DNA from 2 places in the Nonomuraea sp. NPDC049637 genome. Region 2 is predicted to be linked to the other one. Evidence: riboswitches for the same ligand, from Rfam matches in the RefSeq annotation. Region 2 holds a riboswitch; the other holds the start of a gene.
What was found. A riboswitch is a leader RNA that binds a small molecule or an ion and turns the genes downstream of it on or off. The one in region 2 is predicted to bind S-adenosylmethionine.
Positions count from the first base shown of each region.

Region 1 (3,239 bases), on a different contig from region 2:
GCGTGAGGTGGTAGTCCTGGACCATCACGCGGGCGCCGTGCCCGGCCTCCTCGGCCAGCGCCAGCGCGAACGCGCCGTTGTAGTCGCGGTAGGACTCCCACTCGCGCCGGAACCTGGTGCCGAAACTGGGGGAGTTGGGGATGTCGTACAGCAGGTGGTTGACGAACCACAAGGTCGAGTTGGCCACGGCGTTGTAGGCGCGGTGGAAGGTGGCCGCGGGGATGTCGAGCATGCGCAGGGCGCCCGTGTCGTAGCCGCCGCGGTCGAGCCGGCCCCCCGGGGCCAGGCGCACGGCGCTGCGGTCGCCGTCGGACAGCGCGGCGCACACCCACAGCACGCCGTGCTCCTTGGCCACCCCCGACAGGCCCGAGACGAGGCCGCCACCACCGCGTTTCATGGTCAGCTCACCGTCGTCGTCGACGGTGAAGGAGACCGGCCCGCGGTTGGACGCCACGAGAACGCTGTTCATTTGGGCTCCCTTCGCCCATAGGATCCCAGCTATGGCGCTAGATGAGCTAACCGAGGAACTCGCCCGCTCGGCCGCGGCCGGAGACCATCGCGCGCTCGGCGAGCTCCTGGCCAGGATCGAGCCTGACGTGATGCGCCACTGCGCCCGGATCCTGCCCTATCACCAGGACGCGGAAGAAGCCTCGCAGGACACTCTGCTGGCCGTGGCGCGCAACATCGGCCGGTTCGAGGGGCGGGCCAGGTTCAGCACCTGGCTGCACATCGTGACCGCCAACTGCGCGCGCACCACGTACCGCTCGCTGAAGCGCAGGGCCGCCGAGCAGACGTCGGAGGAGCTGCCGATGCAGAAGCCGGACGCGCGGCGGGTCAGCGTGATCGCCGGCTCGCGGCTCGACCTGCTCGACGCGATGGAGGCGCTGGAGGCCGACAAGCCCGACCTGGCCCAGGCGCTGGTGCTGCGCGACATCGTCCAGCTCGACTACAGCGAGGTGGCCGAGCAGCTCAACATCCCGCTCGGCACCGCCAAGTCCCGCATCCACCAGGCCCGCAAGTACGTGCAGGGAGTCCTCGGGGAGGACTATCGGTGAGACGCGTTCTCTCGCATGCTGAGACGGGTGGTCGTTTCCACCACTTGAGAAGGTAGAGTCCTTTTCGAACAACTGAATATTGCTCATCCAGAGGGGTGGAGGGACCGGCCCTGCGAAGCCCCGGCAACCCTCCCGGCTTGTGCTCGCGACCTGGCGAGGCCGACCGGGACAAGGTGCCAATTCCGGTTCGCGGTCAAGGTGGCCGCGGGCGAAGATGAGGGAAGGCCTCGCTTCATGTCGCTCGACTTTGGTCCTGCCGTCGCTCTGTCCTGCCGCGAGTGCGGCACGCGCTACCCCCTGGGTCCCAGCTTCGCCTGCCTGGAGTGTTTCGGGCCGCTCGAAGCGGCCTACTCCTTCGGCCAGGTGACCCGCGCGGACATCGAGTCCGGCCCCGCCAACATCTGGCGCTACCGCCACCTGCTCCCGGTCCCCGCCGACGTGGCGAGCAAGCCCAACATGAACCCGGGCTGGACGAAGCTGGTCAAGGCCGGCAACCTCGGCAAGGCGCTCGGCATCCGGTCCCTGTACGTGAAGGACGACTCGGGCAACCCCACCCACTCCTTCAAGGACCGGGTGGTCGCCATCGCCGTCGAGGCGGCCAGGAACTTCGGTTTCCACACGCTCTCCTGCTCCTCCACGGGCAACCTCGCCGGCGCGGTCACCGCCGCCGCCGCGCGGGCCGGCCTCGACGCGTGCGTGTTCATCCCGGCCGACCTCGAAGCGGCCAAGATCGCCATGGCCCGGGTGTTCGGCGGCCGGCTGATCGGCATCGACGGCACGTACGACGAGGTCAACCGGTTCTGTTCGGAGCTGATCGGCGACCCGCTGGGTGAGCGGTGGGGGTTCGTCAACGTCAACCTGCGGCCCTACTACGCCGAGGGGTCCAAGACGCTCGCGTACGAGATCGCCGAACAGCTCGGCTGGCGGCTGCCCGAGCAGATCGTCATCCCCATCGCCTCCGGCTCCCAGCTCACGAAGATCGACAAGGGGTTCAAGGAGCTGATCGCGCTCGGGCTGGTCGAGGACACCCCCTACAAGGTGTTCGGGGCCCAGGCGGCCGGGTGCTCGCCGGTCTCGACGGCGTACAAGGCGGGGCACGACGTCGTCCAGCCGGTCAAGCCGGACACGATCGCCAAGTCGCTGGCCATCGGCAACCCCGCCGACGGGCCGTACGTGCTGGACATCGCCCGGCGCACGGGCGGGGGCGTCGAGGACGTCACCGACCCCGAGATCGTCGCCGCCATCAAGCTCCTGGCCTCCACCGAGGGCATCTTCGCCGAGACCGCCGGCGGCGTCACGGTGGGCGTGCTGAAGAAGCTCGTCGAGACGGGCAGGCTCGACCCCGAGGCCGAGACCGTGGTCCTGAACACCGGCGACGGCCTCAAGACGCTCGACGCGATCAGCGACGACGCGCGGCCCACCGCCGTGATCCGGCCCTCTCTCGACGCGTTCCGCGCGACTGTCTGACAATCCAGGAAAGGCAACAAAAACCATGAGCGTTTCTGTGCGGATTCCCACCATTCTGCGCACTTACACCGGGGGTAACGCCGAGGTGAGTGGCGAAGGGGCGACTCTTCGTGACGTTCTCGCCAAGCTCGACTCCGACTACCCGGGGATCGGCGCGAGAATTCTGGATGAATCGGGCAAGATTCGTCGTTTTGTCAACGTATACGTTGGTGAAGAGGATGTCCGTTTCGCCGAGGGGCTGGACACTCCCGCGCCTGAAGGCGCTCAGATCTCCATCATCCCCGCCGTCGCGGGCGGCTGACCGCCGGACCACCGACTCTTGAAGGCGCCCCTTGTGGGCGCCTTCTTGTTTTAGAACCAAATTCAACCTCGAACGACTCAGCCTTCGATGAAATTAGCGTTTTGTCGGTTGACTCTGTTGCCAAACCCCGTGCCACAGGTATGGTCGAGGGCGATCGTCTGGCTGATTTTCCCAAAAGTCAGGCGATTACGGGTCTCGCGAAGGAATGGGCGAGATCTGCGAGCCCAGTAAGAGGAGTCGGAAGTGGCGCAGGGCACCGTCAAGTGGTTCAACGCGGACAAGGGCTACGGCTTCATCGCGGTAGACGGTGGTAAGGATGTATTCGTCCATTACTCAGCGATCATGATGGACGGGTACCGCTCTCTCGAACAAGGACAGCGCGTCGAGTTCGAGATCACGCAGGGCCAGAAGGGGCC
Region 1 is NZ_JBFAOM010000021.1:30,581-33,819, forward strand. It holds gene AB0J71_RS27155 (trehalose-6-phosphate synthase) at 1-469, opposite strand, end outside; gene AB0J71_RS27160 (RNA polymerase sigma factor) at 501-1,055, shown strand; SAM riboswitch class I at 1,136-1,276, shown strand; gene thrC (threonine synthase) at 1,290-2,522, shown strand; gene AB0J71_RS27170 (MoaD/ThiS family protein) at 2,548-2,823, shown strand; gene AB0J71_RS27175 (cold-shock protein) at 3,067-3,239, shown strand, end outside.
Region 1: it holds a riboswitch for S-adenosylmethionine, as region 2 does, so the genes downstream of both, thrC (threonine synthase) here and AB0J71_RS05570 (aminotransferase class V-fold PLP-dependent enzyme) in region 2, are expected to answer to the same signal.

Region 2 (3,239 bases):
GTCCCCGTGACGACGCCTGGGCCTCCGTTCTGGTACGCCTCGCCCGCGGCCGGGCGATAGCCGTGGATTATGCACACCCTGTGGATAACCGACCGCTCTGTGGCACGCTGACCGGTTACCGCGACGGCGCCGTCGTCACGCCCATCCCCGACGGGACCTGCGACATCACCGCCCACGTCGCGCTCGACGCGTGTGCCGAGGCCGGGCGGCGGGCCGGCGCGATATCCACAACCTTGTCCACACAGCGTGACATGTTGCGGGCGCTCGGCCTCACCGGCGCCCGGCCGCCGGTCGACCTCGCCCGCACCGATCCGCGCGCCTACGTACGCGCGTTGTCGAGGGCGTCGGAGGAGGGCGAGCTGATCGATCCGGCCGGGCTCGGCGGGTTCGGCTGGCTCAGCCAGAGCCGGTGACGTCGAGGTCGAGCGAGTGCAGGCCGCGGATGACGAAGCCCGGCTTGTAGACCGGCTCCGCGCGCAGCTCGATCGTCCCGACCCGGTCCAGCAGGGCGGTGAACGACTCCGTCAGCTCGATCCTGGCCAGCGGCGCGCCCAGGCAGAAGTGGATGCCGGCGCCGAAGGAGATGTGCGGGTTGTCCGGACGGCCCAGGTCGAGCCGGTCGGGGTCCTCGAACACCTCGGGGTCCCTGTTGGCCGAGCCGAACAGGCAGGCGACCTCCGAGCCGCGCGGGATCCGCACGCCGTGCACCTCGATGTCCTCCAGCACCCAGCGCTCGAACAGCTGCAGCGGGGTGTCGTAGCGCAGCAGCTCCTCGATCGCGGTCGGCAGCAGCGAACGGTCGGCGCGCAGCCGGGCCAGCTCGCCGGGGTTCTTCAGCAGGGCCCGCCAGCCGTTGCCGGTGACGTTGACCGTGGCCTCGTGGCCCGCGTTGAGCAGCAGCACGCAGGTGCCGGCCAGCTCGTCGAGGGTCAGCTCGGGGATCGCGGCCAGGGCGCTGACGAGGTCGTCGCCGGGGTTGGCCAGCCGGTCGCGGGCCAGGTCCTTGAGGTAGGACTCGAACTCCTCGGCCGCGCGTACCGCCTGGTGCTGGGTCTCCAGGCTGGGGTTGAGCTCGTACATGCCGCACATGTCGGCCGACCACGGGCGCAGCAGGTGACGGTCCTGCTCGGGGACGCCGAGCATCTCGGCGATGACGGTGACCGGCAGCGGCTCGGCCACCTCGGCGATCAGGTCGCCGCCGCCCTTCTCGACGTAGGCGTCGATCAGGCTCTCGGCGATGGCCCGGACGCGCGGGCGCAGCGACTCGACCATGCGCGGCGTGAACGCCTTGGACACCAGCCGGCGCAGCCTCGTGTGGTCCGGCGGCTCGACCTCCAGCATGCCGTTCCTGCTGACCCGCCAGAAGGCTTCCTGGAACTCCGGCGCGGGCTGCCGGCCGAACTCCTCGTGCGTGGCGACGTGGGTGTAGTCGCGGCCCAGCCGCCGGTCCCTGAGCAGCGTGTTCACGTCCGCGTGCCGGGAGATCAGCCACTGGTTGGACGGCTCGAAGTAGCGGACGGGCGCCTCGCGCCTCAGCTCGTCGTACGCCGGATAGGGGTCGACGACGAAATCCGGATTCCAGGGATCAAAGCGCACCATTTCATCTTATGAGACGGGTTGACCTGCTGAGCTTGCGAATCATGCCCGGGTGTCGGTTATAGTGCCGTCGTAGGTCATGAGTGCCAGCGACAAGCCCCGGCTAGCTGGCCGGCAACCCTCGCGTCCGCGGCGGGGTGCCCCGGGTGAAGACCTGGTCCGTCACGAGGTGTGGCGGGCAAGCGCGGGCTCCGTGGCTGCTCCCAGGGGTCCGACCGACCCGTGAGGAGCTGTGCCGTGTCCACGCTGACGATCTTCAACTCCGTTCCCGCCCAGGCCGCCGCCGAGGCCCCCGCCGTCCCCGCCTCCGGACGGGCGATCCCCGCCGTGCTCGGCGCCGACCTCGAGGTGCCGGTCAAGGGCGGCCGGCTGGTCAGCTACGCCAACCTCGACTACGCGGCCAGCGCGCCCTGTCTTGAGCCGGTCAGCGCCGCCGTCGCCGCCGCGCTCCCGGCCTACTCCAGCGTCCACCGCGGCGCGGGCTACGCCTCCCAGCTCACTACCGCCCGCTACGAGCAGGCCCGCCACACGGTCCGGGCCTTCGTCGGCGCCCGCCCGGACGACGCCGTCATCTTCACCCGCAACACCACCGACGCCACCAACCTGCTGGCCGGCTGCCTGCCCGAGGGCACAACCGTCGTCGTCTTCGACTCCGAGCACCACGCCTCGCTGCTGCCCTGGGAGCGGTCCGTACGGCTGGCGCCGCCCGCCTTCCCCGGCGAGGCCGTCCGCGCCGCCGACGAGGCGCTGGCCGGGATCGAGGGCCCCAAGCTGCTCGTGGTCACCGCCGCGTCCAACGTCACCGGCGAGCTGTGGCCCATCGCCGCCCTCGCCCACATCGCCCACCGGCACGGCGCCCGGATCCTGGTGGACGCCGCCCAGCTCGTCCCGCACCGCAGGCTCAACCTGACCGCGCTCGACCTGGACTACGTGGCCTTCTCCGGGCACAAGCTGTACGCGCCCTTCGGCGCCGGCGTACTGGTCGGACGCCGGGACTGGCTGGCGGCGGGCGAGCCGTACCTGAAGGGCGGCGGCGCGGTGCGCTCGGTGGGCGAGACCACCGAGTGGCACGACGACCCCGAGCCCCGCCACGAGGCCGGCACCCCCAACGTGCTCGGCGCCATCGCCCTGGCCGCCGCCTGCGACGCGCTCACCGCCACGGGGTGGACGGAGCTGGTGCGCGAGGAGGAGCGCCTGATCGCCCGGCTGCGCACCGGTCTGGCCTCGATCGACGGGGTGCGCGAGCTGTCGCTGTGGGGCGAGGACCACCCGCGGGTGGGGATCGTGTCGTTCGTCGTGGACGGCTACTCGGCCCGGGAGGTGGCCGAGGCGCTGTCCGGCGAGTACGGCATCGGCGTGCGGGACGGGAAGTTCTGCGCGCACCCGTTCGTCCGGCACCTGCTGGGCACCTCGGACGGCGGCTGCGAGGATGGCACCGCCTCGGCGGTGCGCGCCTCCATCGGCATCGGCAGCACGCAGGAGCACGTCGACCGCCTGATCGAGGCCCTGCGCGACCTGGTCAGCCGCTGAGGCTCAGCGGTTGGGCGGCTTTTGCTGGTGCGGCTCGTCGGACACCAGGGCGTCGATGTCCCGCATGTCCTCGTCGTTGAGGTGCCCGGGGCGCGGCGCGTTGGGCTGCCGCG
Region 2 is NZ_JBFAOM010000003.1:178,820-182,058, forward strand. It holds gene AB0J71_RS05560 (SAM-dependent methyltransferase) at 1-413, shown strand, start outside; gene AB0J71_RS05565 (cytochrome P450) at 397-1,599, opposite strand; SAM riboswitch class IV at 1,672-1,787, shown strand; gene AB0J71_RS05570 (aminotransferase class V-fold PLP-dependent enzyme) at 1,834-3,126, shown strand; gene AB0J71_RS05575 (DoxX family protein) at 3,130-3,239, opposite strand, start outside.